DNA from 2 places in the Phytohabitans houttuyneae genome. Region 1 is predicted to be linked to the other one. Evidence: riboswitches for the same ligand, from Rfam matches in the RefSeq annotation. Region 1 holds a riboswitch; the other holds the start of a gene.
What was found. A riboswitch is a leader RNA that binds a small molecule or an ion and turns the genes downstream of it on or off. The one in region 1 is predicted to bind thiamine pyrophosphate.

Region 1 (14,515 bases):
TCGCGGCGGTGATGACCGACGTGCCGTACACCCGCAGCGCCGCGAAGACCTTGAGGTCGGCCTGGATGCCGGCGCCCCCGCCCGAGTCGGAGCCGGCGATGGTGAGCGCGATCGGAGGTGTCATGACCACACCCCATCCTGGCCAGCGGGCGTTTTGACGGACAGCGTCGCACCGTGAAGGTCACGAACCACCGCAACGGGGTCGTCCGCCCGCATCACCGCGCCCATCACGGCCACCCCGGCGGCACCCGCGGCGAAGCAGTCGGCCGCGTTGTCCGGTGTGACGCCGCCGAGCGCGAGCACCGGAACAGGCGAGCGGTCGGCAAGTCGCGCGAGGCCGTCGAGCCCGAGCGGCGGACCGTACCCCGGCTTGGAGGGCGTGGGAAAGACCGGCGAGACGATCGCGTAGTGCTCGCGCGTCAGCCGGGACAGCTCCGCCTCGTCGTGGCACGAGCGGCCGACCAGCGAGAGGTCCGGAGGCGGGTACGGCCCGGCCGACGCGAGGTGCACCGCCTCCCCACCCAGCGGGTCCGCACCCGCCACGATCAACCGCCCACCCACATCCGCGAGCACCGCGCGCAGGGCCGCCGCCAGCGACGCACGCTCATCGGGGTCCATGTCCTTCTCCCGGAGTACGACCCATCGGGCCCCGCCCTCGACGGAAGCCGCGACGGTCTCCACGAGCGGCCGGCGCGACATCCGCCGGTCGGTGAGGATCACGATCCCCGCCGGGATCACAGCGCCGGCCTACCCTCGTCCGGTGTGGACGCGAGTGCGTGAAAGCGCCGCGGTATCCGTCCAGCCCGCGCCGCGAGCCGCCCCGCCTCGATCGCGTGGCGGATCGCCGCGGCCATGCGCACCGGATCGGCGGCCCGGGTGATCGCGCTGGCCACCATCACCGCGTCGCAGCCGAGCTCCATCGCGAGCGCGGCGTCCGAGGCGGTGCCGATGCCCGCGTCGAGGATCACCGGCAGGTCCACCGACTGGCGGATCAGCTGGATGTGGTGCGGGTTGGAGATGCCCAGCCCGGAGCCGATCGGCGAGCCGGCCGGCATCACGCCCGCACAGCCGGCGTCGACGAGCCGGCGGGCGAGGATGGGGTCGTCGGTCGTGTACGGCAACACCTGGAACCCGTCCGCCACAAGCTCCTCGGCGGCGCGCAGCAGCTCCACGCCGTCCGGCAGCAGGGTGCGCTCGTCGCCGATCACTTCGAGCTTGACCCACGGCGTCTCGAACGCCTCGCGCGCCAGGTGCGCGACCTTCACCGCCTCCCGGGCCGTGAAACAGCCGGCCGTGTTCGGCAGCACCTGCACGCCGCAGCGGTCCAGCATGTCGAGCAGCCCGCCGTTCATGGTGGCGGCGGCGTCGACCCGCCGCAGCGAGATGGTGACGAGCTCGCTGCCGCTCTCCTTGACCGCACGCTCCAGAATGTCCAAGTTGGACGCGCCACCGGTGCCGAGGATCAGCCGTGAACGCAGCTCCACGCCCGCGATCCGCAAACTCCCGCTCACCTAGCCCCCTTGCGCCGCGGTCAGGACCTCCACCTGGTCGCCCTCGCGCAGTGGCGCGCCCGGCCACCCGGCGCGGGGCACGACCTCGCCGTTGACCGCGACCGCGACCCCGCGCACCACCGGCGTCACGACCCGCACGAGGTCCGCGACGGTCGCCCCGTCGGGCACGGCCTGCGGGTTGCCGTTTACGACCACCTTCATGCGAACCTCCCGGGCGCGTACGGTCCCAACATCGGATCCGGCTCCCCGTCTCCACCAGGTCGGCGACGAGGTCGGCGGTGAGCGGCGTGAGCACGATGCCGTGGCGGTAGTGGCCGGTCGCCACGATCACGCCGTCGCCGTGCGTGCCGATCAGCGGCGCGTTGTCGGGCGTGCCGGGGCGGTGGCCGGCGATGGCCTCGGCCAGCTCGTACTCGTAGATCTCCGGCACCAGGTCACCGGCGGCGCGCAGCAGCTCCGCCACCCCACCGGCCGTGACCTGCGCGTCAGCGCGTTCCTCCACAGTCGCGCCCACCACGACCTCACCGTCCAGCCGAGGTACGAGGTATATGTGCCGGCCGTCCGCGTACCCGCGAATGACGTGAGAGAAGCCCGGCGGCTGCTGGCCGGGCGCGCGGAGGCGGATGATCTGGCCCTTGACCGGGCGGACCGGAAGCCCGGTCAGCGCGGCCGACCCGGTCCCGGCGGCGATGACGGTGACCCGCGCGGGCCCGGGCTCGCGGACGATGGTCGCGCCGGCGGCGGCCGCGGCCCTGCGCAATGCCGGCACGAGCCGCCGCGGGTCGACCTGGTGGTCGTCCGGCGCGTGCGCACCACCCCGCACCCGCGGCGACAGCAGCGGCTCGCGGTCGCGCAGCTGCGTGGGCCGCAGCGCCGTGATCGGCAGGCCGAGACCCGTCTGGTACGCGCGCAGCCGCTCCGCCTCGGCAAGGTCGTCGCCGGTCAGCGCGACGACCAGCGTGCCCTCGGTGCGGTAGCCGACCTCCTCGGCGCCCAGCTCGGCGGCGAAGGCGGGCCACCGCCGCGCCGACTCGACGAGGAAGGCGGTGAGGGCGGCCTCGCCGAAGTACGCCTCGGCGACCGGCCCGAGCATGCCGGCGGACGCGTGCCACGCGCCGCGCCGCCCGTCGTCGACCACCTCGACCGCCATGCCGCGGGTGGCGCACCGCCAGGCGATCGCCAGCCCGATGGGGCCCGCGCCGACGACGGTGACGTCCTTCATCGGAGGGCGTCCCAGAGTGCCTTCGTGGCCTCGACCGGATCCGGTGCCTGGGACAGCGCGCCGATCACCGCCACCCCGTGGGCGCCGGCCGCCCGCAGCTCGGGTATCCGCTCGGCCGTCACGCCCGCGATAGCGATCACCGGCACGCCCACCGCGCGCGCCACGGCCGCAACCCCCTCGACCCCGATCGGCGTTGGAAGGCCGTCTTTGGTCCTTGTCGCGTACGCCGGCCCGACGCCCAGGTAGCTTGCCCCGGCATCCACCGCCGCCCTGGCGGTCGCCGGCTCGCGCGCCGTCGCGCCGAGGATCGCGTACGGCCCGAGCACCCGCCGCGCCGCGTCGACCGGCAGGTCGAGCGCGCCGACGTGGCCGCCGTCGGCACCGACCGCCAGCGCGACGTGGAGGCGGTCGTTGACCAGGCAGATCGCGCGCGCTTCGGCACAGAGCGCCCTTACCCGCGCGGCAAGCTCGTACGCCTCGCGGTCGGTCGCGTCGTCCTCGACGCGCACCTGCACGGCGAGATGCTCGCCGGCCACGCCGAGCGCAGCCTCGACGACGGCCAGCGGCTCGCGGCCGGGTCGGGTGTCGGTGATGAGGTGAAGCCGAGGAAACGGCCGCATGCAGCTCTCCTCCCTGCGCCGGCATTACCCGGATCAGGTTCGACGGTCGAGGGCTGCATGCCCCCCTCTCAGCCCGGTGCACCGGGCTCCCGTGGGTCACTCCTTCGGCGAGGGTACGACGCCGTTAACGCCGCCGTAAAGGGGACGCCACGTGAGACGCGCGTTACTACGCTCCGGCGGGCACGTCCACCGTGGTCTTCACCGTTGCCTGGTTGAGGTCGTCCAGGCGGATGGTCAAAGTGAGCTCCCACTCCCCGGGGTACGGGAAGGTGATCGCGCCGATGCCCTGGTTGCCGCGGATCGACACCACCTCGTTGGGGATCGGCGGGATGCCCTTATCCGGCAGCGCGGCAGTGACCCGCCACTCGGCCACCTCGACCGGCTTGCCCGCCGGCGTGTAGACGAACGCGTGCAGCGTGTTGTTTTCCCCGATCTGCACCGGGAAGATCTCGAACTGCACCGAGAAGAGCGAGCTGTTCAGCGTCGTCGAGTAGCCGACGGCATCGGCGGCCGCCTGTGCCTCGATGTCCGCCGAGCGCCCCGGGGTGGTCTGCACGAGCACCGAGCTGGCCGCGAGCACGATCGCGGCGAGGCCCAGCTCCGCGGCGACGAGGCGCCCGAGGCGGTCCGGCAAGCGGCGCATCACCAGGCGCCGGGAGAAGAACGCGACCGCGAGCACCGCGCCCAGCAGGCCGGCCTTGGCCAGGATCAGCAGGCCGTACCGCGTGTCGAAGAGCGCGCTCACCCCGCCGATCTCGATGACCGCCTGCACAACGCCGCCCAGCACCAGCCAGCACACGGCGACCGCGGCCCACCGCGACCAGACCGGCAGCACGACGCCGAGCGCGCGGCGGTCGGCCCAGCCCTTGCGGAGCACGAAGCCGACCAGCACCACCAGGCCGCCCAGCCAGACCGCCATGCTGGCCAGGTGCACGGTGTCCGCGACCGCCGACACGGGCGGCATCGGCGAGGCGGCCGCGTGACCGGACAGCGGCCAGGTGAGCAGCCCGACCCCGCCGAGCAGCAGCAACGGCACGGGCGAGGCGCGGTGGCCGGGGCGCGGCACCGGTCGCTCGGCGGGCGGCTGGTCGAGCACCGGCGGTCCACCGGCACCGACGAGGACCCGCTCCCGCACCGCAACGGGATGGGCAGCGCGCAGCGGCGAGCGCACGCGCAGCAGCACCACTACCGCGGCCAGCACCACGAGCCGCACCGCCGACCAGAGGCCGAACGAGCTCAGCGCCACCTCACGCAGCTCGGTCGCCGACACGTCCAGCGGGCCGGCGCCCGACGTGTACGGCGCCTGTAGCCAGAACGACGCCACCGTGCTCGCGGCGATCAGGCCCAACCCGACCCGCACCAGCCGCGTCGGGCCGCGGGTCGGCGTGCGGCGCGGCCACAGCACGGTGAGGAAGAGCAGCGGGCCGACGACGAGCGTGAGCCCGACGTACCCGGCGTACCTGGCGACCGGCATCAGGACGCCCACCGTCGGGTCGTCCTCCAGCGCGGACGGTGCGGTCTGCGACGGCGCGCCGACCGAAAACATGAAGCCGCCCGAGAGCGGGTGCCCGTCGGCCGAGATGATGCGGTAGCTGACCAGGTACGTCCCGAGGGGGTGGTCGGCGGGCCGCACGTCCAGCGACAGCGTGCCACCGGACGCGACCGGGTCACCGGTGTTGATGCGCTTGCCGTCCGGGGCGATCACCTGCGTCTTGCCCGGGATCACGCGCACCGGCTCGTTGAAGGTGAGCGACACCTTCGTCGGCGACGAGCCGATCACCGAGCCCTGCTCGGGCGTGGTCGAGACGAGCGCGGCGTGCGCGCTCGCTGGGGCGGCGGGCACCAGAAAGGCCAGGCACAGCCCAGCCACCAGGGCCCCCACCCACCGTCTCATGCAAGGTTGTTCGGATTTCGCCAGCGGATGGTTCAATCCCAGACCGGCTCGGGCGCCTCCACCACCTCACCGTCGCCGCCGAAGACCACGAACCGGTCGAACGAGCGCGTGAACCACCGGTCGTGCGTCACCGCCACCACCGTGCCGGAAAACGCCGCGAGCCCCTCCTCGAGCGCCTCCGCCGAGGCCAGGTCGAGGTTGTCGGTGGGCTCGTCGAGCAGCAGCAGCGTCGCACCCGACAGCTCCAGCAGGAGCACCAGAAAGCGCGCCTGCTGCCCGCCGGAGAGCGTGCCGAACCGCTGGTCACCCTGCCCCGCCAGGTCGTACCGGTTGAGCGCTTTCATCGCCGCGTGCCGGTCCATCCCGTCACGGTGCTCGTCGCCGCGCCACAGGGTCTCGACCAGCGTCTTGTCGAGCAGCTCGGGGTGGTCGTGCGTCTGGGAGAAGTGGCCGGGACGCACGCGGGCACCGAGCCGGGCACTGCCGGCGTGGGCCACCGCGGACGGCGTGTCCAGGAGCCGCAGGAAGTGCGACTTGCCGGTGCCGTTGGCGCCGAGCACGGCAACCCGGTCGCCGTACCAGATCTCCAGGTCGAACGGGTACGTCAGCCCGTCGATCTCCAGCTGCTCGCACATCACCGCCCGCTTGCCGGTGCGCCCGCCGGTCAGCCGGATGCGGATGTCCTGGTCGCGCGGGGGCAGCTCGGGCGGCCCCGCCTCCTCAAACTTGCGCAGCCGGGTCTGTGCCGCCTGGTAGCGCGGCGCCATCGCGGAGTTGTAGGCGGCCTTCTGCTTGTACATGAGCATCAGCTCGCGCAGCTTCTGGTGCTCCTCGTCCCAGCGGCGCCGCCGCTCCTCCAGCTTGTCGTGCCGCGCGACGCGCGCCTCGTGCCAGGAGGCGAAGCCGCCCGGGTGCACCCACGCGCTGCCCCCTCGACGGCGACGACCCGGTCGGCGGTGTTGGCGAGCAGCTCGCGGTCGTGCGACACGTACAGCACGGACTTGGTCGACTCGCGCAGCCGCTCCTCCAGCCACCGCTTGCCGGGCACGTCGAGAAAGTTGTCCGGCTCGTCGAGCAGCAGCACCTCGTCGGTGCCACGCAGCAGCAGCTCCAGGGCGAAGCGCTTCTGCTGGCCGCCGGAGAGCGTGCGCACCGGGCGCTCGCGCACCTCGTCCCACGGCTTGCCGAGCACCAGCGTGGCCACGGTGTCGAAGAGCACCTCGGCGTCGTACCCGCCCGCCTCGCCCCAGGCGGCCAGCGCGTTCGCGTACGCGATCTGCTTGCGGTCGGACGGGTCCTCGTGGACCGCTGCCTCGGCGGCGGCGAGCCGCTCACCCGCGGCGCGCAGCGGCGGCGGGGCGAGCGAGAGGGCCAGCTCGCGCAGCGGAGTGTCGTCGCCGATCATGCCGATGAACTGCCGCATCACGCCGAGCCCGCCAGCACGCGCGACCGCGCCGCTCACGACGGGCAGGTCGCCGGCCACCATCCGCAGGAGCGTGGTCTTGCCGGCGCCGTTGGGACCGACGAGCGCGACCTTCGCACCCTCGCCGACCCGAAACGAGACGTCGTTGAACAGCTCCCGGCCGTCCGGGAGCACATACCCCACGCCGGCGACGTCCACGTAACCCACGCCGAAATCTTCCCTGATCGGCAGGTCAGCGGTCACCCGACTTTCAGGCGCCGCCGACCTTCAAGACCCGGTACCCCTTCTGGCTGGCGTGCCGCTCGACCCGGTGGCCCTGCTCCTCAAGCCATCGCTGGAGCGAGTCGCCGCCGAGGTGCCGGGCGACCACGAGCCAGCCGACACCGCCCGGCGCCAGCCGGGGCAGCCACCGGTCGAGCATCGCGTGCAGCTCCGCCTTGCCGATCCGGATCGGCGGGTTGGACCAGATCTCCGCGAACCGCACGCCGTCCGCCACATCCTCGGGCGCGACCACCCGCACGTTGCCCGCGCCGAGCCGGGCGGCGTTTTCGGCGGCGAGGGTGCGGGCCCGCTCGTTCACATCCACCGCGTACACCGTGGCGCGCGGCGCGGACGTCGCGAGCACGCAGGCGATAGGGCCGTAGCCGCACCCCAGGTCGAGGAAGGGACCGGCGGCACCGGCCGCGGGCAGCGGGGCCTTCCGCAGGAGTACCGCCGTGCCGGGGTCGAGGCGCTCGGCGGAGAAGACGCCGCCGGCGGTGACCAGCGCGTACTCCCGGCCGCCGGCGGTGAACTCCACGTCGCGGCGGTGCTCGCCGACGCTCGGCTGGGCGGTGAAGTAGTGCTCTCCGGTCACGCCGAGCATTCTCACACGTGGGTTTGCACGGCCTGGAAGTTCCCTCTTCCGGGGATGTGTCCCACTATTGCCATATCTGGTGAAACGTGATCTATTAGCGTGTCCGGCATGGTTCACGGGCGTTGGTTCGGGTTCGACGGGCGGCACGCGCACACCGGTCCTCGCCACGCCCGCCCCAGCTCCATCTCGGAGCTGCTGGCCCGGCCGCAGAAGCGCACATGGCAGGCGTTCACGACCGGGCTCGGCATCTTCACGATGCTGGCGGTGTGCGGGCTGAGCTCGTTCTTCATCGTGGCGGACGAGCGGCAAGGGCGGGACGCGCAGGCGTCAGGGGCGGCACCGCCGGTCACCGTGCTTCGCGACATCAGCTCCCGCGAGGCCGATCCGGCGCCGCTCACCGCGGCCGAGGTGTTTGCGGTCGGCGAGGTGGTGGTCGACCCGGCGCGGCCGGCCTACCGGGTGCTCAAGACGCAGGCGGACCGCAACTGCGCCGCCGCGGCCAGCGGCGAGATCGGCACGTTGCTCACCGACCTGGGCTGTGACCAGGTGGTACGCGGGACGCTGCGCGCGCCCTCCGGCGGGTACCTGGTGACGGCCGGCATCTTCAACCTCGACGACGTGGCCGGCGCGACCTGGGCCCGCGAGCAGATCAAGTCGATGGTCGACGGCGAGCGGGGCCGCTTCCAGGGCATGCCCGCCGGCAAGGGCACCGAGGCGATCGCGCTCTCGTCGGCACACGTCGGGTGGCACGCGCGCGGCCACTACCTGCTCTACTGCGTGACCGCCCGTGCCGACGGTCGGCCGATCCCACCGGCCGACGCCGAGGCCGCGCGGATCCTCACCGACATGCTCGATCTGTACCTGAACGGCACCGTGGTGGAGAGGCGAGCGGTCGTCTCAACCCCGTAGCCTGCGGGTCAGCTCCGCGCGGCTCGCGTACTCCTCGGGGTCTTCGGGATAGCCGACCGCGACAAGCGTCAGGCCGTGCGGCGGCGCGACGGTCACCTCGCTTGACCGCTCGGCGCGGCTGAGCAGGCTCGCCGGCCAGTCGACCGGTCGCCGCCCGTCGCCGGCCACGAGCAGCGCGCCGACCAGGCTGCGCACCATTGCCTGGCAGAAGGCGTCGGCCTGTACGGTCGCCACCACCATGCCGTCCGGGTCGCGCCGCCAGTCGAGCCGGCTGATCGCCCGGATGGTCGTGGCGTGCTCCTTGCGCTTGCAGTACGCCGCGAAGTCGTGCTCGCCCAGGAAGCCCTTGGCGGCGGCGTTGAGCGTGTCGACGTCGAGCGGGCGCGGCCAGGCGAGGATGTCGTGGCGGCGCAGCGGCTCGGCGCCGTACGGCGCGTCGGTGACCCGGTACTCGTACCGCCGGAACGTCGCGGAGAAGCGGGCGTCGAAGTCGCCCGGCACCTCGCGGGCCGCCCGCACCCTCGCGTCGGGGGGCATGAGCGCGGCCAGCCGCCGTACGAGCGTGGGCGCGAGCCGGGCCCACTCCTCGTCGGGCAGGTCGACGTGGCAGACCTGGCCGGTCGCGTGCACGCCCGCGTCGGTACGCCCGGCGACCGTGAGCCCGGTCGCCGTGCCCGGGCCGAGCAGCCGCTCCAGCGCCTCCATGAGGACCCCGGCGACGGTGCGGCGCTCCGGCTGGGCGGCCCAGCCGGAGAAGCTCGTACCGTCGTACGACACGTCGAGCCGTACCCGGGTCATCCGCGCTCCTGTCCCTGGATGCGGCAGGGCGCCCCTCACATGCGTGAGAGGCGCCCTGTCACTGTCTTTTGCCGTCAGTCCTTGACCTCGTCCTTGGCGCCCGGCGCGTCAGCGTCGGAGGCCTCGGGCGTGGTGTCGGTCTCGGCGTCGTCGACCTTCGAGGCCGGCGTCGGCTCGTCGTCGTCCGGCGCGAGGGCCTCGACCTTGTCCCGCTGGGCCGTGGCCTTGCGGGCGGTCTTCTTCGCGGCCTTGGCAGCCTTGGCCGGCGGCTCCGCGACCACCAGCTCCTCGACCAGCTCGATGATCGCCATCGGCGCGGCGTCACCCTTGCGCGGACCGGTCTTCACGATCCGGGTGTAGCCGCCGGGCCGGTTGGCGAACCGCGGCGCGATCTGGTCGAACAGCTCGAAGACCACGTCCTTGTCCTTGACCACGGTCAGCACGCGGCGCCGCGAGTGCAGGTCACCGCGCTTGGCCTTGGTGATCAGCTGCTCGGCGAGCGGCCGCAGCCGCCGGGCCTTGGTCTCGGTGGTGGTGATCTTTCCGTGCCGGAACAGCGACGTGGCCAGGTTGGCCAGCATCAACCGCTCGTGCGCGGGGCTACCGCCGAGGCGGGCGCCCTTCGTGGGCGTGGGCATCGTCTGGTGCTCCTCGTTGATGGCGGCAGCTGGTTAGAGCTGCTCGGTCTCGCGGTAGTCGTCGGAGTCGTAGTCCACCTCGCCGAAGGAGTCCACGACGTGCGCCGGGTCGAAGTTCGGGGCCGAGTCCTTAAGCCCCAGACCCATCCCGGCGAGCTTCATCTTGACCTCGTCGATGGACTTCTGACCGAAGTTCCTTATATCGAGGAGATCCGCCTCCGTGCGGCCGATCAGCTCGCCGACGGTGTTGATGCCCTCGCGCTTGAGGCAGTTGTACGAGCGGACGGTCAGGTCGAGCTCCTCGATCGGCAGCGCCAGGTCGGCAGCGAGCTGCGCGTCCTGCGGCGACGGGCCGATGTCGATGCCCTCGGCGGTCTCGTCCAGCTCACGGGCCAGGCCGAAGAGCTCGACCAGGGTGGAGCCGGCAGAGGCCAGCGCGGTGCGCGGGCCGATCGACGCCTTGGTCTCGACGTCGATGATCAGGCGGTCGAAGTCGGTGCGCTGCTCGACACGGGTCGCCTCGACGCGGTAAGTGACCTTGAGCACCGGCGAGTAGATCGAGTCGACCGGGATGCGCCCGATCTCGGCGCCGGCCTGCTTGTTTTGCGCGGCGGTGACGTAGCCGCGACCCCGCTCGACGGTCAGCTCCATGTCGAGCCGGCCCTTGCCGTTGAGGGTGGCGAGCTTGAGGTCCGCGTTGTGCACGGACACGCCGGCCGGCGGCTGGATGTCACCGGCGGTGACGTCGCCCGGGCCCTGCTTGCGCAGGTACATGCTGACCGGCTCGTCGTGCTCGGAGCTGACGCACAGCTCCTTGACGTTCATGACCAGCTCGACCACGTCCTCCTTGACACCGGGGATCGTGGTGAACTCGTGCAGCACGCCGTCGACCTTGATGGACGTCACGGCCGCGCCCGGGATGGACGACAGCAGCGTACGCCGGAGGGAGTTGCCGAGCGTGTAGCCGAAGCCCGGCTCGAGCGGCTCGATGGTGAACCGCGAACGGGTCTCGCTGATCGACTCCTCGGAGAGGGTCGGCCGCTGGGTGATGAGCACTGTGTTTCTTCCTTCTGTCGGGGCTGCCCGCTATATGACAGCCACCTTGGTCTTGCTTTTGATCTGACGCCGGTGGTGCCCGATCCGGCCTCGTTGGCAAGGCGCACGTCGGCGCCGTGTGCGTTCCTTGCACACAAGCCGGCGCGCAACGCCGCCAGCGAGGCCGGAGCGGGTACCTACTTGCTGTAGAGCTCGACGATCAGTTGCTCCTGGACCTGGGTGTCGATGACCTGCCGGGCCGGGAGGGTGTGCACGAGGATCTTCATCTGGCTGGGGATCGCCTCCAGCCACGCCGGGACCGTCTTGGAGCCGGCCTGGGCCTGGGCCACGATGAAGGGGGTCATCTCCTTCGACTTGCCCCGGACCTCGACGATGTCGTGCTCCTTGACGCGGAACGACGGGATGTCGACCTTCTTCCCGTTGACCAGGAAGTGGCCGTGCTTGACGAGCTGGCGGGCCATGTCGCGGGACATGGCGTAGCCGGCCCGGTATACGACGTTGTCGAGCCGCGACTCCAGGATCTGGAGCAGCACCTCACCGGTCTTGCCCGGCTTGTGCACGGCCTCGTCGTAGTAGCCACGGAACTGCTTTTCCAGCACGCCGTACACCCGGCGGGCCTTCTGCTTCTCGCGGAGCTGGAGCAGGTACTCCCCTCCTTGGTGCGGCCGCGGCCGTGCTGCCCGGGCGGGAACGGCCGGGACTCGAACGGGCACTTCGGACCGTCGCACTTGCTGCCCTTGAGGAACAGCTTCATCTTCTCCCGCCGGCAACGGCGGCAGTCAGCACCGGTGTAACGAGCCATCTCTCTTCGATCTCCCTCAGACCCGGCGACGCTTCGGCGGACGGCACCCGTTGTGCGGCTGCGGCGTGACGTCGGCGATCTGGCCGACCTCGAGGCCGACGGCCTGCAGCGAACGGATGGCGGTCTCCCGGCCGGAGCCCGGACCCTTGACGAACACATCGACCTTGCGCATGCCGTGCTCCATCGCGCGACGGGCGGCCGCCTCGGCGGCCAGCTGCGCGGCGAACGGAGTCGACTTGCGGGAGCCCTTGAAGCCCACCTGACCGGCGGACGCCCAGGAGATCACCGCACCGGTCGGGTCCGTGATCGAGACGATGGTGTTGTTGAAGGTGCTCTTGATGTGCGCCTGCCCGTGGGCGACGTTCTTGCGTTCCTTGCGCCGGACCTTCTTGACTGCGGCCCCGGCGCGAGCCTTCGGTGGCATATGTGTGTGCGCTCCTAATTACTTCTTGCCGGGCTTCTTCTTGCCGGCGACGGTCCGCTTCGGACCCTTCCGAGTGCGTGCGTTGGTGCGGGTCCGCTGCCCGCGGACCGGAAGCCCACGGCGGTGGCGGATGCCGGCGTAGCAGCCGATCTCGACCTTGCGGCGGATGTCTGCGGCAACCTCGCGGCGCAGGTCACCTTCGACCTTGAAATTGGCCTCGATGTAGTCACGGAGCTGAACGAGCTCTTCGTCCGTGAGGTCCTTGGCGCGCTTGTCGGGGCTGATGCCGGTCGCGGAGAGCGCCTCGATGGCGCGGGTCCGACCGACCCCGAAGATGTAGGTGAGCGCGATCTCCATCCGCTTTTCGCGGGGGAGGTCCACGCCGACTAGACGTGCCATGTGCGGGCGTACTCCTCGTGGTGTCTCGCGGAGGTCTGTGCCCGACCCACCCCGCCTGCCCTGGCGGGCCCCGGCCTCCGACCGGGGGTCAGCCACGAGTCACGCCGATGATCGGCGAATTCCGCGGCTGGGTCGAGCGTCTTCTGTTGGGGGTGCGTCAGCCCTGGCGCTGCTTGTGGCGCGGGTCACTGCAGATGACCATGACCCGGCCGTGCCGGCGGATCACCCGGCACTTGTTGCAGATCCTCTTGACGCTCGGCTTGACCTTCACGGTTGGCCTTTTCTGATGGTCGGCTCGACGGTCACTTGTAGCGGTAGACGATGCGCCCGCGGGTCAGGTCGTACGGCGAAAGCTCGACGACGACCCTGTCCTCGGGCAGGATGCGGATGTAGTGCTGCCGCATCTTGCCACTGATGTGGGCCAGTACCTTGTGGCCGTTGGCAAGCTCTACCCGAAACATCGCATTCGGGAGTGGCTCGATGACCCGGCCCTCGATCTCGATGGCCCCGTCCTTCTTGGGCATGTCCTCCGCTGTCCTGACGTCGGGTTCTTCGGACAGGCTCGCACCGTCTTACACGAGTGAAGGAATCCACCCGCGCCAGCCGCGGCTCCGATCACCCACCGAAGCGCGTGGTGGGCATGCCGGAGTGGACGCTGCGCGCCAGCTAGCCAGTGTACGCCGCTTCATGTATTGACAGCAAACCGAGCCACCCGCGCTCAGTAGCGGTCGCGGCGCCGGCGCTCCTGCCTGCGCACCTGCTTGTCGGCCCAGCGCTGCGGCTCGCCCCGGCTCAGCCCGCCGATGGTCGCGAACAGCAGCACCGCACCCCAGGGACCGGCCACCCACATCGGCCAGAAGTACACCAGGTCGGAGGTGGAAAGGCTCACCAGGAGCCAGATCACCACGTTGATCCCGACGGCCGCGGCCCAGGTGCCCCAGAGCGCGACGAGCCAGCGCGGGACGGTGCCGGGCTGGGCGGGGGGCACGGGTGGCGGCATCGGCGAAACCGGCGGGGTCGGCGCCAGCTGGGAGCGGCTCACCGGCGCGACGCCGGGCAGGTCGGTGAGGAGGCGGTCGAGGTCGGCGTACGTCTTCGACCGGTAGGCCTCGGCCACCCGCTCGTCGAACTCGTGAAGCTCCAGCCGCCCCTCGTTCAGCGCCGTGCGCAGGCGCTCGACGACGGTCTCCCGGTCGGCGTCGGCCGCGCGCATCTGGTCCCGCTGCTCCATGCCTACGAGCATCCCACTCGGCCCTATACACCGGCTATGCCAGCGTCCCTGGCTCGACCCTGAGAAGCCGTGTGAAGGCCCCTACGCGGGCGCCGGCTCGCGGGCGGTCACGAGGCCACCCAGGCGCTCGCGGCCGCCGTCCGGGGCGGTGAGCACCCACACGCCGTCGTCCAGCAGCGCCATCGAGTGCTCCACGTGGGCGGCGATCGAGCCGTCGCGGGTCACCACGGTCCAGCCGTCGTCGAGCTCCTCCGTCTTGGGCGAGCCGATAGTGATCATCGGCTCGATGGCGAGCGCCAGCCCCGGCACCAGCCTCGGCCCACGTCCGGGCCGGCCGTGGTTGAGCACGTGCGGGTCCTGGTGCATCTCGGTGCCGATACCGTGGCCGCCGTAGCCGTCGACGATGCCGTACCGGCCGCCGGAGCGCCGCACGGCGGCCTCCACGGCGAACGAGATGTCGGTGAGCCGCCCGCGCCCCGACGCGGCACCCCGCGCGGCCGCGGCGATGCCGGCCCACATCGCGTCCTCGGCGACCTCGGCCATGCGCAGCAGCTCGGGGCGCACCTCACCGACCGGCACCGTGATCGCCGCGTCGCCGTGCCAGCCGTCGAGCACCGCGCCGCAGTCGATCGAGATGAGGTCGCCCTCGCGGAGCACCTGCTTCGGCGAGGGGATGGCGTGCACGATCTGCTCGTTGACCGAGGAGCAGATCGACGCCGGATAGCCGTGATA
Region 2 (14,515 bases), on a different contig from region 1:
GCACATCGCGCACATCGTGGCCGACGCCGTCACCCACGCACGCGAGGCACACGTGAGAGAGCGTGGCCCCGAGGCTGACTCAACCCGGAGCTGGCCGCGAAGCGAGCAGCCCGGATTGAGCCGGCAGCCGGGGCCGAAGCGAGCTGAGCGAGCCAGCCAGCAGGGCCCGACGGCACCGGCGCACGACGACGGGGAGCGAGCGATCGAGGAGAAACATTGACCATCGACGAGGGGACCGGGGCGGCGGTCCGCAACACCCGCCAGCGCACCGCGGTCAGCTCACTTCTGGGCGAGGTGGAGGGTTTCCACAGCGCGCAGGAGCTGCACGCGATGCTGCGCGAGCGGGGTGAGCGGGTGGGCCTGACCACGGTTTACCGCACGCTGCAGGGCTTGGCCGACTCGGGCGAGGTCGACGTGATGCGCCCGCCGGGCGGGGAGCACCTCTACCGCCGGTGCAGCGAGGGCCATCACCACCACCTTGTCTGCCGCTCCTGCGGGCGCACGGTCGAGGTCGAGGGCCCGGCGGTGGAGAGTTGGGCCGACCGGGTGGCGGCGCAGCACGGGTTCGTCGGCGTGAGCCACACCCTGGAGATCTTCGGTACCTGCCCGGAGTGCGCCGCACGCACCGAATAGCCCCGCGCCCGCCCGTGGTTCCGGGTGATCTTGAAGGGTGTGCGGGACGCTGATCCCTGTGAAGATTTACGCCGATCGCGCCCCCGTCGCCGCTCGCCAACTGATCACCGATCTGCTCGTCGTCGCCTGGGTGTACTTCGCGATCCGGGCCGCGATGTGGCTGCACGACCTGGTGCAGAAGCTCGCCGTGCCCGGCCAGCGGCTGGAGGGCGCCGGCACGGGACTCGCCGACGGCCTGTCCGACGTCGGCAGCAAGATCAATCGGGTACCGATCGTGGGCGACGACCTGACCGCACCGTTCAACGGTGCCGCCGACGCCGCCCGCTCACTCGCCGGGGCGGGCCAGCAGCAGCAGGACGTGGTCAACGACCTGGCGCTCGCCCTCTCCCTCGGCCTGCTCGTGTTTCCCCTGGGCCTGGTGCTCTTCGTGTGGCTCCCGCTCCGGGTCCGCTGGATGCGCCGAGCCGGCGCCGCCGCCACCCTCCGCGGCGCCGCAGCGGGCCGCGACCTGCTCGCCCTGCGCGCCCTGGCCACCCAACCCCTGACCAAGCTGACCAGGATCGACCCTGACGTGGCCCAGTCCTGGCGCCGCGGCGACGAGGCCACCGTCGCCGCTTTGGCCGCGCTGGAACTCAAGGCGCTCGGCCTACGCCCCTGACGCCGCCATTGCCTCTCGCTGTTGATCAGGGCGCGGCCTCTCGCTGTTGATCAGGGAGTTGGTGGGCGTGTCACGCGGCGTGGCGCGGCACCAAGTCCCTGATCAACAAGGCTCGGGGCTTTACTCGGGTGGGATGCGGCGGCGCACGTCCTGTGCCGTCGACGGGCCGGGCTCCCACGTGGAGACCCACGCCCCGGTCGACGGGGGTGGGACGACGCCGTCCTCCACGAACTCGTACCGGCCGTCCAGCACCCGCTTGGCGACCTTGCTGTCCAGCGAGTCGGTGTTGTCCCACAGGGCGGCGAAGAGCGCCTCCGCACGCAGCCGCGCCTGGCGGCAGAAGAGGTCGGCCAGCTCGAGGCCTTCGGGTCGCGCGGAGCGCTCGGCGTGTGCGCGCACGCAGACCGCGGACATCGCGAAGAGCTCCGCGCCGATGTCCACGATGCGGCCGAGGAAGCCCTGCTTGCGCTCCAGCTTTCCCTGCCAGCGGGACATCGCGTAGAACGTCGACCGGGCCAGCTTGCGGGAGGCGCGCTCCACGTACCGCAGGTGGGCGGCGAGTGGACCGAAGTCGCCGTACCCCGTCGGGACCTGCCCGCGACCGACGGCGAGGGTCGGCAGCCACTTCGCGTAGAAGGCGCCCGCACGAGCGCCGGCGCGGGCTTTGCGCCCCAGGCCGGCGTCCGGATCGATGATGTCGCCGGCGACGGAGAGGTGTGCGTCGACCGCCTCGCGGGCGATCAGCAGATGCATGATCTCGGTGGAGCCCTCGAAGATCCGGTTGATCCGCAGGTCACGGAGGATCTGCTCGACCTCGACCGCACGCTCGCCGCGGGCGGCCAGCGAGTCGGCCGTCTCGTACCCCCGGCCGCCGCGGATCTGGATCAGCTCGTCGGCCACCTGCCAGGCCATCTCGCTGGCGTAGAGCTTGACCAGCGCGGCCTCGATGCGGATGTCGTTGCTGTCGTCGTCGGCGATGAGGCAGCAGAGGTCCAGCATGGACTCCATCGCGTACGTGGTCGCGGCAATGAACGCGATCTTCTTGGCGACCGCCTCGTGCTTGCCGACCGCGCGGCCCCACTGCACGCGTTCCGCGGACCACTGCCGCGCCACGCTGAGCGACCACTTGCCGGCGCCCACGCACATCGCGGGCAGGGAGAGGCGTCCCGTGTTCAAGGTGGTCAGGGCGATCTTGAGTCCCTTGCCGAGACCGCCGATGACGTTTTCGGCAGGCACGAACACGTCATGGAAGCGGGTGACGCTGTTTTCCAGCCCGCGCAGCCCGAGGAACTCGTTGCGCCGCTCGATCGTGATGCCCTCGGAGTCGCCCTCGACCACGAATGCGGTGATGCCCTTGTCGGGCACGCGTGCCATCACGACCAGCAGCGTGGCGACGGTGCCGTTGGTGGCCCACAGCTTGACGCCGTTGAGCCGGTATCCACCCTCGACCGGCTCGGCGATCGTGCCGAGGCGGGCCGGGTCGGAGCCGACGTCCGGCTCGGTGAGCAGGAACGCGGAGACCTCACCGCCGGCGAGGCGGGGCAGGTACTTCTTCTTCTGCTCGTCGGTGCCGAAGAGCTTGAGCGGCTGCGGAACGCCGATCGACTGGTGCGCGGACAGCAGCGCGCCGATCGACGGGTTGACCGAGCCGGCGAGCGTGAGGGCCTTGCAGTAGTGCAAATTGGAGAGTCCGAGCCCACCGTACTTCTTGTCGATCTTCATGCCGAACGCGCCCAGCGCCGCCAACCCGCGGAAGACCTCGTCCGGGATGCGCGCCTCGCGCTCGATCCGCGCACCGTCCACGTCGGACCGCACGTACGCGTCGAGCTTGGCCAGGAACTCCTCCGCGCCGGCCACGGACTCCGGGGAGGCGGTGGGCCAGGGGTCGATCAGGTCCAGCCTGAAGCGCCCGAGGAACAGCTCCTTGCCGAAGCTCGGCTTGCGCCACTCCGACTCGCGCGCGGCCTCGGCGACCTGCCTGGCCTGCTTTTCCGAAACGGTCGCGGTCACGGCATACCCCCTTGACGAGGACGGCTCCATGCCACGCTACCCGCTGGTGTTACCCCGCGGTAGGGACATCCTCGACCTCGCTGTCGTCGCGGTCGTCGCGGCGCAGCAGGGGAAGGATGAGCCATAGCAGCAGGAACCAGACAGCGGTTATCCCACTCAGCAGCAGGGCGAGCCACCGGTCAAGGATGAAGTCGGTGATCAGCAGTACCGCGCTCACCATCGCCACCAGCATGAACGCGAGCCCGAGCGAGGCCATCCGGTGCGCGGAGCGGACCAGCTCCGCCTTGCGACCGCGCTGGAAGAGCACCCGGTGGTACGCCACGGGCGCGATCAGCGTGGCCGCGGCGGCGGCCGCGGCGAGCAGGGCGATGATGTACACGTCCTTCTGGAAGGCGTTCACCTTGTCAAAGCCCGAGCTGAACGGCAGCGTCATCAGGAAGGCGAACAGGATCTGCACACCGGTCTGCGCGACGCGAAGCTCCTGCAGCAGATCGGCGAAGTTGCGCTCATAGCGTTCCTTGTCGGTCTCCGGCACGCCGCGCACAGTGCCCAGCCAAGCCCAAGATCAAACCCATTTTGATCACGACCTCAGGCGCCGCGGCGTATGCGGCCGGCGTAGCGGGCCTCCAACTCCTTGTTGTGCTCGTCGCCGGCGGGGATGTTCGCGGACAGGTACACCGGCGGCACCTCGCCCGCCTCGACCAGCCGGCGCACCACCTCCACCACCACCTGCTGGGCCAGTAGCGCCGCGGTGATCGACGAGATCGCGCCCACCGCGCCGCCGCCGGGCAGTGGGAGGGTGGCGTCGCCGTACGGCGCGCCGTTGTCGAGCACCACGTCGGCGATGTCGGAGAGCTTGCGGCCGGAGGGGTGGCGCGAGTCGACGCCCGCCGAGTGGGCCAGCGAGGTGACCGCGATCAGGCCGTGCCCGCGCTCCTTGACCAGCGTGGCGAACTCCACGATGGAGCCGTTGACGCCAGAGTTCGACGCGAAGACGAAGATGTCGGCGGGCTGGACCGGCGCCAGCTCGTAGAGGCGGCGGGCGACCGACGGGTCGCGTTCCAGCATCGGCCCGAGCACGCTCGGCGGCTCGCCGCCGAAGAGCACGAGGTCACGCAGCGCGATGCGGTTGGTGGGCACGAGCCCGCCGGCCCGCCCCGCGACCTCCATCGCGAACGCCTCCGAGTGCCCGCTGCCGAACGCGTGCACCACACCGCCGCCGCGCAGCGCCGCGACGATCATCTCGGCGGCCTTTTCGACGCCGTCGCGCTGGCTCGCCGAGACGCGCTGGACCGTCTCGGTGACGACGTGCAGATAGGCGTCGGCGCTCAGCTCACTCATACGGCTGCTTGGGCGGGTCGATCTGGGTCCAGGTCTCGACCTCGACGTAGGGGATCGTCTCCTCGTTGACCGGGTCGGTGACGGTCCGATCGGTGTACTTGCCGACCACCTCGACCCACGTGTCGTCGGCCAGCCCGGCGGGCGCGTTGCCGGACATGCCCACCTTGATCGGGCGCCCGTCTGCCGCGCAGCAGCTCAGGATGATGCGGGCCAGGATCGGCTCGCCGTTGGGTCCCTGCGCGACGAAGCCGGTGAGCTGAACGGTGCGGTCACCGAGCGAGACGCCCTTGTCGAAGACGGCCCGCGACGCGTAGTCGAGCACGCTGATCTTGGCGGGGTCGCCGGGCGGGAGCGGCGGGTAGTCGGAGATCTGCTGGCTGGAGAGGGCGGTGCCGGCCTGGCCCGCGGCGTACGACCCGAGGGCCGGGGGCGCGACGAGCAGCAGCCCCAGCACGGGAAGGATCAGCAGCCACGCCACCCACGGCTCGCGGTGCGGCTTGCCGTCGCCGTGGTCGTGGCTGTGCTCGTCGGCGTGCGGCTTGGGACGCAGGATCTCGTAGAAGAGCGTCATCACCGCGCCGGCGATCAGGACCACCCCGGCCGCGATGAGAAACGGCTGGAGCGACTCCTTCACGTAACGCAGGTACATGTCGGTCACGCTCGCCCTGACGATCGCGCCACCGAGCAGCAGCATCACGACCGCTTGCGCCTGCCGGTTCATAGCACTACCGCCCCCACTCCGACCGCGACGAGGATGCAGATCGCGAACGTCGCCGGAGCGAAGCGGAACGCGAAGCGGCGGCCGAAGACGCCGGTCTGCATCGAGATGAGCTTCAGGTCGACCATCGGGCCGACGACGAGGAAGACGAGCCGCGACGTGAGAGAGAACTGGGACAGCGACGCGGCCACGAACGCGTCGGCCTCCGAGCAGATCGACAGCAGCACGGCGAGCACGGCCAGCGCGAGCACCGAGAGGACCGGGTTGTCGGCGAGCGTCTGGAGCCAGCGCTCGGGCACCACGACGTTGATGGTCGCGGCGGCCATGGCACCCAGCACGAGGAAGCCGCCCGCGTGCACGACATCGTGGCGTACCGACGCCCAGAACGCGCGCCCCTTTGACGCGCCCTCGATGTCGGGCCGGTGCGGCAGCCGGATCCACTCGGCCTTGCCGAGGCGAAGCCACAGCCAGCCCATGATCATGGCGACGATGAGGCTCGCCACGCCGCGGCCGACCACCATCTCCGGGTTGTTCGGAAACGCCACCGCCGTGGCGGCCAGCACGATCGGGTTGATCGCGGGCGCGGCGAGCAGGAAGGCCAGCGCGGCGGCGGGCGTGACCCCGCGGCGGATCAGCGAGCCGGCGATCGGCACCGCCCCGCACTCGCAGCCGGGCAGCACCACACCGGCGCAGCTCGCCACCGGCACGGCGAGTGCGGGGTGGCGGGGCAGCGCGCGGGCCCAGAAGGAGCGGGGCACGTACACCGCGATGATCGCGGAGAGCACGACGCCGAAGACGAGGAACGGCACCGCCTGCACCATCACCGACACGAAGACGGTGGTCCAGGTCTGCAGGCGCGGGTTGGAGATGGCGTCGGCGACCGGGCCCCGGAAGAGCACGAGGAGGACGAGCAGCACCGCCAGGACCTCGACCGAGCCGATCCGGTCACCGAAGATCCGCCGGCGCGGCTCGTGCGGCTCCTCGGGAGGCGGCGGTGGAGTCTCGGGCACTGCCCGCTGGGCGGTCGCACGGTCTGCGGCGGTCACAGCAGGTAATCCCCTTCACTCACGCAGGCCGCCTCAGGGTATCGGGTGTTACGTTGACTGGAAACAACCGACAGGGGAGCGCAAAGCGCTGAGAGTGCGGGTGCCGCGAGGTGGCCGCAGACCCTCGAACCTGATCTGGGTAATGCCAGCGCAGGGAGTCGATTCTCAGGCTCGCCAGCATCCGGCGTGCGTCTTCTCCTGGTTCGCGAGGACTGGGAGGTTTTCATATGAACAACAACCGTTGGCGTACCGTCGACGTCGTTGTCGCGGCCGTACTGGGTGTCGCGTTCGGCGTCATCTTCTGGGCCTGGGGCCTGCTGTGGGACGGCCCGGCCAGTGCCATCCCGCTGCCCGGGCGGGCGCTCATCTACGGCATCTGGCTGGTGCCCGCCGTGCTCGGGCCCCTGGTGATCCGCAAGCCCGGCGCGGGCATCTTCACCGAGTTCGTGGCGGCCACGGTCTCGACGTTCTTCGGCTCGCCGTGGGGACTTGTCACCCTGCTGTACGGGCTGTTCCAGGGCGCCGCGGGCGAGTTCGCGTTCGCCGCGACCGGCTACCGGAGCTGGCGACTGCCGACCGCGATCGTGGGTGGGGCGCTTGCCGGCGGCGCGGCCACGCTGCTCGACGTGATCAACTACTACCCCGACACGAGCGCCGCCTGGAAGTGGGCGTACGCCGCGCTCCTCGTGCTCAGCTCGGCGATCATCGCGGGCGTTGGCGGCTGGCTCCTCACCCGCGCGCTCGCACAGACCGGAGTACTCGACCGCTTCCCCGCGGGCCGCGAACGCGCGCTGGTGTGATCCGGGCCAAAGGATTCGGGTGGCGGCACGCGGGGCGCAAGGCGTGGGCCGTGCGGGGGCTCGACCTGCGTATCGAGCGCGGCGAGCGGGTGCTGCTGCTGGGCCCGTCCGGCGCCGGCAAGAGCACCCTGCTCGCCGCGCTCGCCGGCCTGCTCGCGGCTGACTCCGGCGAGCGGGAGGGCACGGTCGAGGTCGACGGGCGGGTCGGCATCGTCTTCCAGGACCCGGAGACGCAGATCGTGATGGCGCGGGCCGGCGACGACGTGGCGTTCGGGCTGGAAAACCACGCCGTCCCGCGCGAGGAGATCTGGCGCCGGGTCGACGAGGCGCTGGCCCGCGTCGGCTTCCCCTACGGCCGCGACCGCTCCACCGCCGCGCTCTCCGGCGGCGAGCAGCAGCGGCTGGCGCTGGCCGGCGCGCTCGCCCTTCGCCCCGAGGTGCTGCTGCTCGACGAGCCCACCGCCAACCTCGATCCGGCCGGTGCCGACCTGGTCCGCGGCGCGCTCCGCGACGCGCTCGACCCCGACACGACCGTGGTGCTGGTGGAGCACCGGGTGGCCGAGGCGCTCCCCCTCGTCGACCGCGTGGTGGTCCTGGAGCCGGGCGGCGGCATCCGGGCCGACGGCCCGCCGGACGAGGTCTTCGCCGGCCACGGTGATCGCCTGGCCGCCGAGGGGGTCTGGGTGCCGGGTCATCCGGTGGCGCCCCGGCGCGCTGGCGCGCCGCCGGGAGAGGGGTTGCTCGCCGCCGAAAAGGCCACCATCCGGGATCGGCTGGCCCCCGTCGATTTCTTGGTACGCGAGGGCGAGTCCACGGCCGTCCTCGGCCCGAACGGCACGGGCAAGTCGACCCTGGCGCTGCTGCTCGGCGGCCTGCTGAAGCCGGACGGCGGGCGGGTCGCCGCCACCGCCGCACTCGCCGGCGCCGACGCGGCCACTGCCCCGCACCGCTGGCGGGCGCCCGCGCTGGCCCGCCGCATCGGCTCGGTCTTCCAGGACCCCGAGCACCAGTTCGTGACGTCCACCGTGTACGACGAGCTGGCGCTCGGCCCGCGCCGCACCGGCTCGCCCGACGAGGCTGTGAAGTCCACAGTGGACGACCTGCTCGCGCGGCTGCGGTTGGAGCGGCTGGCGGGCGCCAACCCGTACACCCTCTCCGGTGGCGAGGCGCGGCGGCTGAGCGTGGCGACGGCGCTGGCGGCCGCCCCGGCGCTGCTGGTCTTGGACGAGCCCACCTTCGGCCAGGACCGGCGCACCTGGATCGAGCTCGTCGACCTGCTCGCCGGCCTGCGCGACGCCGGCCGCGCCATCGTGACGGTCACCCACGACGCCGACTTCGTCGCCGCCCTCGCCGACCGGACGCTGCGGCTATGAGCGGTGTGCTCGCGCGCCGCAACCCGGTCGCCAAGGTCGCCGCCGCGCTCGTCTTCACCGTCGCGCTCGTCACGACGCTCGACCCGGTGCCGCCGGCCGTGGCCATCGCGGTCGAGCTGGCGCTGGTGCCGCTCTTCGGCGTCGGCTACCGCACGCTCGCCCGCCGCGCGTGGCCGTTGCTGATCAGCGCGGCCGGCGTCGCGTTGACGATGGTGCTCTTCGCCGCCGAACGCACCGGCGACACGCTCTTTCACGCCGGTCCCGTCGAGGTCACCACGAGCGTGCTCAGCAGCGCGCTCGGCCTCGCGCTGCGGGTCATCGCGATCGCGCTGCCCGGCGTGCTCGTCTTCGCCTCCACCGATCCGACCGACCTCGCCGACGCGCTCGTGCAGAACGTGCGTGCGCCGTACCGGTTCGCGATCGGCGCGCTCGCCGCGTTCCGCCTCGTGCCGCTGCTCGGCCAGGAGTGGCAGCTGCTCCGCCTCGCCCGGCGGGCCCGCGGCGTGGACGCCGGCCGCAACCCTGCCGCCGCGGCGCGCCTTTTCGTCTCGACCGCGTTCGGACTGCTCGTCGGCGCGATCCGGCGCGGCACCCGGCTGGCGGTGGCGATGGACGCGCGCGGATTCGACCGGGGCGGTCCGCGCAGCCAGGCGCGTACGCAGCGCTTCCGTGCCGCCGACGCGGCCCTCATAGCCGGCGCGCTGCTGCTCGCCGCGGCCGTGCTGCTGACCGGCACCGTCACCTGAAGGCCAACCATGCCAGGCTGCGCATGTTCGCATGTGCGCAGCCGTGAGGCCACCTCCCGTTCGCCGATGAGGACCAGATTGAGCGCTGGATCATCGCGAACACGAGGAGCGGACCCATGGGCCACGGCCACCACCATCACGATCTCGGCGGGCAGCCCGCCGACGTACCCGAGGCTCTCGACCTGTCCATCCCGGACAGCGAGCTCTCGCCCGCGGACGTCTCGCGGCGCGGCTTCCTGCGCGGCGCCGGCCTTCTCGGTGCCGGCGCGGCGGCGAGCGTCCTCGCGACGCCCGGCGTCGCACACGCGCACGGCGACGACCACGACCACGGTTCGAGCGGAGACCACGACCGCAAGGGCGGCTTCCTGTGGCTCGCCGGCGACCACCACATCCACACGCAGTACAGCTCGGACGCCCAGTACCGGGTGCTCGACCAGGCGCGGCACGCGCGGGCGTACGGCCTGGACTGGATCGTCATCACCGACCACGGCAGCGTGACGCACGCCAAGATCGGCGTCGAGAAGGTCAACCCGGACATCGTCGCGACCCGTGAAGAGCTCGACAACCTGCTCGTTTTCCAGGGCCTGGAGTGGAACATCCCGGCCGCCGAGCACGGCACCGTCTTCGTCCACCCCGGGCGGAACGAGGTGGCGGTGCTCAAGGAGTTCGAAAACGCGTACGACGGCTCGGTCAAGGGCGCGAGCAGCCCCACGCCGGAAAACGAGGCGCTGGCGGTGGCCGGCATCAAGTTTCTCGGCGAGGCCGTAAAGCGCCGCCGCGTCGAGGGCGCCCTCTTCCTCGCCAACCACCCGGCCCGCCGGGGCGTCGACTCGCCGCACGAGATCCGGGCGTGGCGCGACGCCGACCCGAGCGTGGCGGTGGGCTTCGAGGGCGCGCCCGGCCACCAGGCGGCCGGCCTGCCCAATGGCAACGCGGGCGGCCGCGGCTTCTACGAGGGCAGCCCTTCGTCGGCCTCGTTCCCCGGCTACCCGCTGGAGAGCTACCGCACCTGGGGCGGCTTCGACTGGATGACCGCCACGGTCGGCGGCCTCTGGGACAGCCTGCTCGCCGAGGGCAAGGCGTGGTGGATCAGCGCCAACTCGGACTCGCACGTCAACTACCTCGACACGTCGCAGCGCGGGCCGGACGGCAACTTCGAGCTCAACGGCCGCTACAACGACCCGGTGTACGGCCCGCTGCTCACCGAGGCCGGCGACTACTGGCCCGGCCAGTACAGCCGCACACACGTGGGCTCGACGTCGTTCGCGTACCGCGCGGTCATGGACGGCATCCGCTCCGGCCGCGTGTGGGTCGACCACGGCGGCCTGATCAGCGGCTTGGACGTGCGGGCCCGGGTGGCCGGCGACCGGCGGCCGGGCTCGGGCACCCCGCTGGGCGGCGTCATGCGCGTGCGGCGGGGCACGAAGGTCGAGCTGACCATCGACATCGACCTCGCGAACGGCCCCAACTGGGCCCAGTTCGTACCGGTGCTGGCGCGCGTCGACGTGATCGCCGGCTCGGTGACGGGTGCGGTGTCCGACCGCGACACCTTCACCGCACCGGACACGAAGGTGGTCAAGTCCTTCGAGGTGAACAAGGCGACCGGCAAAGCCTCGTTCACGTACTCCTTCGGCCGCGTGGACCAGCCGTTCTACGTCCGGGTGCGCGGTACCGACGGCAAGCGCAGCGCGCCCGGCCTGCTCGGTGCGGCTGTCGACCCGTCGGGCCCGGCGATGGACGTGATCGGTGACGCCGACCCGTGGCTGGACCTGTGGTTCTACGGCAACCCCATCTGGGTGCTCCCGAGTTGAGTCACGTCGAACACGTTCGATACGTAGGGGGAGGCCTCGGTCACGGGGCGAACCGGGAGGCTGAGCACTGGCTCCACACGCTCGGCCTCCCGGCCGGTGTCGAGGCGTGCACGCATCTGGCGCGCGCGCCGTACCCCCATGTCGTGGTGAGCCTCGCGCTGCCGGACGGTGCCTGGGCCGACCTGCCGGACGTGCCCGACGACCTGCGCGCGTCCGCGGACCGGGCGGCCGCCGACCACGCCGCGCGGCGCGGCGGCCGGGCGTTCCTCTTCGCGGGCGTCGAGGCGCTCACCGGCACGGTCACGGTCGGCGACCTGCTCGCGCGCAGTGCGATCTCGCGCGTGAAGGTGCTCGGCGGGGCGGTGGCCGACCCCGCGACGGAGATCGTCACCCGCGACTTCGTCCGTCCAGAGTGGATGGAGGGCGAGCTGACGCTGGTCGCCACGCCGGCACCGGGCGGTCGGCTGGCGCCGTTCGAGTTTCCCAACCCCACGCCGTGCTGCGGTGGCGCACACTGACGCCATGTCTCGTGCCACCCGCCTCGTCATGTGGGATGTCGATCACACTCTGCTGGCCGCCGGTGGCGTCGCCCGGCTGGCGTACGCCCCCGCCTTCACCGCCGTCACCGGCGTGGTGTGGCGGGAGATGGCGCACCCGGCCGGCCGCACCGACTGGGACATCGCGGTCGAGACGTTTGCGATGCACGGCATCGACGACTGCGAGCCGCACCTGGACGCGTTCTTCACCGTGTTCGCGGCCGAGTTCGCCGCCCGCCGGGAGCTGCTCGCCCACCAGGGGCGGGTGCTGCCCGGCGCCCGCGAGGTCCTGGCCGCGCTCGGCACCCGACCGCAGGTCGTGCAGACGCTGGTGACCGGCAACATCCGGCCGGTGGCGGTCGACAAGCTTGCCGCGTTCGACCTCGCCGCGTTCGTGGACTTCGAGATCGGCGGGTACGGCACCGACGACGTGGTGCGGGCGACGCTGGTGCGGCGGTCGCTCGAGCGGGCCGCAGCGAAGTACGGTCACGCGTTCGCGCCGTCCGACGTGATCGTGGTCGGCGACACGGTGTACGACGTGACCGCCGCGCTTGCCAACGGCGTCACCGCCGTGGCCGTCGCCACCGGCGGCACCTCCGCAGAGGCGCTCGCGGCGGCCGGAGCGCACGTGGTCCTCGACGACCTCAGCGACGTCGAGGCAGTCGTCGATCTCCTCGCGGACTGATCGCTAAAACCCCCTTGGGGTCCTGCGCTGTGTGTGGGAGCGGTTCCAAACTCTAGAAGGAATCCAAGTTAGCCAATTCGGCTCGTTCCCCACAAATGCTCCGAAAGGCGGCAGCGCATGCCTTCGCGACGTAGACCCCGGTCCGACTCCACACCCTCCGTCAGCCGGCGAGGTTTCATTACGCGCGTCGGCGGAGCGGCGGCCGGTGCAGTAGCGATTGGCGCGGCACCCTCTCCGTTTACCGGCTCACACGCGGCCTACGCGGCGACCCCACCCGACCGCTTCGGGCGCATGTTCCCCGACCTCGGTCCCTTCATCCCCGCTGACGACCGGCGGCGGGCGGCGCTCATGGACATCGGGCGCATGGGCGGCCTCATGGACGCCAAGGACCCTCTGCAGGAGGGCCCGATCCGCTTGATCACCAACCCCGAGCTCAGCCCCAACAACCGCGACAGCCAGGACGGCACGACAATCCACATGACGGCGGGTGTGACGTTCTTCGGCCAGTTCCTCGACCACGACATGACGTTCGACACGACGTCGCCGCTGGGCATCCCGACCACGCCGGAGTCGTCGCCGAACAGCCGCACGCCCTCCTTCGACCTGGACACTGTGTACGGCGGCGGTCCTGTCGCGAGCCCCACCCTCTACGAGCCCGACCGCGTCAAGCTGCGCATCGAAAACGGCGGCCTCTTCGAGGATGTGCCGCGCCAGTCGAACGGCACGGCGATCATCGGTGACCCCCGCAACGACGAGAACACGATGATCTCCGGCTTCCAGAGCGCGTTCATCCTCGCCCACAACCGGATCGTCGACCAGCTGCGCAGCCAGGGCGTGCCGGCGGACCAGCAGTTTGCGCAGGCCAGGCGCCTGCTCACCTGGCACTACCACTGGATCATCCTCAGGGAGTTCCTGCCGAACATCTGCGGTCAGTCCATGGTCAACACCGTGCTCAGCGGCGGCCGCCGCTGGTACCGGCCGGACCCCTCGCCGGCCTTCATCCCGGTGGAGTTCCAGATCGCGTACCGCTTCGGCCACAGCATGATCCGCCCGTCGTACCGCCTCAACCTCGCTGGCAACGCGGACGGCACGCCGTTCTTCGGCTTCATCTTCGACCCGGCCGGTGAGGGTCAGGCCGACCCCGTCGACCTGCGTGGCGGGAGGCGGGCCCGGCGCCGCTTCGTGGGCTGGCAGACGTTCTTCGACTTCGGCGGCGACCAGACGCAGCACGTGCGGCCCAACAAGCGCATCGACACCCGCATCTCCACTCCGCTGTTCAACCTGCCGCTGGGCGCCATCGCGAGCGGCGACCCGCCGACCTCGCTGCCCACCCGCAACCTCCTGCGCACGATGACGTGGGGCGTGCCGGCGGGCCAGCTGATCGCCCAGCGCATGGGCTACCCGCAGCTCCTGCTCCAGGAGCTTGCCGGCTACGGTGTGGCCCTCGAAAACCACACCCCGCTCTGGTACTACGTGCTGGCCGAAGCCGAGCGCATGACCAACGGCGTGACCCTGGGCCCGTGCGGCGGCCGCCTCGTGGCCGAGGTGTTCATCGGCCTGCTCCAGCTCGACCCCAACAGTTGGGTGCGCACCCAACCCACATGGAGGCCCACCCTGCCGTCCGTCACCCCCGGAAACTTCCGGATGACCGACCTTCTCCGCTGGGCCCGCGTGGACCCGGCGAGCCGCGGACAGTAACTAGCCATCTCCTTAGGCGCGGGTGCGCTCGGCGTGGGGCCGGGCGCACCCGCCTGCGTCATCCCTCGATCGCACCCCACCCTCCGCAGTGGACAGTCTCGCGCCGGACCGTTGCTCTCGCGGCCTCACGCACGGCCTCCAGCCACACCCTCCGTCGCGCCCGGCGCTGTAGCCTCCGCGCCCCCACCGAGCCGCGGACCTGAACGACGGTCCGGACCACTACAGGCTCTTTTGGGTGAGCTGCCCGACCGCGGAGGGTGAGGCCGCGGGAGCAACGGTCCGGACCACGACGGGCGTCGCGGCAGCTCTCATCCAGATCCACACCCCCGGGGGTGTGCCGAAATCCCGCCCTGCGGCCCTCTTGGATTGACGTGAAACAATGGCGTCCGGGCCCGACCCGCGCGCCCAGGATGTGGCGAACGCCCGCCACGCGGTACCCACTCGCAGGTCCTGAGTGTCG

Region 2: another riboswitch for thiamine pyrophosphate. It lies ahead of Phou_RS54090 (ECF transporter S component); the one in region 1 lies ahead of thiE (thiamine phosphate synthase).

What each region holds. Positions count from the first base shown of each region.
Region 1 covers NZ_BLPF01000001.1:3,415,465-3,429,979, forward strand. The annotation lists partial or broken gene thiD (bifunctional hydroxymethylpyrimidine kinase/phosphomethylpyrimidine kinase) at 1-124, opposite strand, end outside; gene Phou_RS15120 (thiamine phosphate synthase) at 121-738, opposite strand; gene Phou_RS15125 (thiazole synthase) at 735-1,511, opposite strand; gene thiS (sulfur carrier protein ThiS) at 1,512-1,712, opposite strand; partial or broken gene thiO (glycine oxidase ThiO) at 1,709-2,733, opposite strand; gene thiE (thiamine phosphate synthase) at 2,730-3,353, opposite strand; TPP riboswitch at 3,362-3,448, opposite strand; gene Phou_RS15145 (copper resistance CopC/CopD family protein) at 3,520-5,247, opposite strand; partial or broken gene Phou_RS15150 (ABC-F family ATP-binding cassette domain-containing protein) at 5,280-6,877, opposite strand; gene Phou_RS15155 (class I SAM-dependent methyltransferase) at 6,921-7,526, opposite strand; gene Phou_RS15160 (hypothetical protein) at 7,635-8,435, shown strand; gene truA (tRNA pseudouridine(38-40) synthase TruA) at 8,424-9,233, opposite strand; gene rplQ (50S ribosomal protein L17) at 9,308-9,871, opposite strand; gene Phou_RS15175 (DNA-directed RNA polymerase subunit alpha) at 9,905-10,927, opposite strand; partial or broken gene rpsD (30S ribosomal protein S4) at 11,104-11,729, opposite strand; gene rpsK (30S ribosomal protein S11) at 11,746-12,153, opposite strand; gene rpsM (30S ribosomal protein S13) at 12,172-12,552, opposite strand; gene rpmJ (50S ribosomal protein L36) at 12,710-12,823, opposite strand; gene infA (translation initiation factor IF-1) at 12,855-13,076, opposite strand; gene Phou_RS15205 (DUF1707 SHOCT-like domain-containing protein) at 13,271-13,783, opposite strand; gene map (type I methionyl aminopeptidase) at 13,865-14,515, opposite strand, start outside.
Region 2 covers NZ_BLPF01000004.1:650,727-665,241, reverse strand. The annotation lists partial or broken gene Phou_RS45670 (ArsR/SmtB family transcription factor) at 1-46, shown strand, start outside; gene Phou_RS45665 (Fur family transcriptional regulator) at 217-633, shown strand; gene Phou_RS45660 (hypothetical protein) at 692-1,291, shown strand; gene Phou_RS45655 (acyl-CoA dehydrogenase family protein) at 1,412-3,331, opposite strand; gene Phou_RS45650 (DUF6328 family protein) at 3,351-3,836, opposite strand; gene Phou_RS45645 (sugar isomerase domain-containing protein) at 3,890-4,642, opposite strand; gene Phou_RS45640 (TIGR03943 family putative permease subunit) at 4,635-5,363, opposite strand; gene Phou_RS45635 (permease) at 5,360-6,316, opposite strand; TPP riboswitch at 6,469-6,580, shown strand; gene Phou_RS54090 (ECF transporter S component) at 6,634-7,206, shown strand; gene Phou_RS45630 (ABC transporter ATP-binding protein) at 7,206-8,579, shown strand; gene Phou_RS45625 (energy-coupling factor transporter transmembrane component T family protein) at 8,576-9,325, shown strand; gene Phou_RS45620 (PHP domain-containing protein) at 9,442-11,136, shown strand; gene Phou_RS45615 (hypothetical protein) at 11,280-11,654, shown strand; gene Phou_RS45610 (HAD family hydrolase) at 11,659-12,357, shown strand; gene Phou_RS45605 (peroxidase family protein) at 12,649-14,055, shown strand.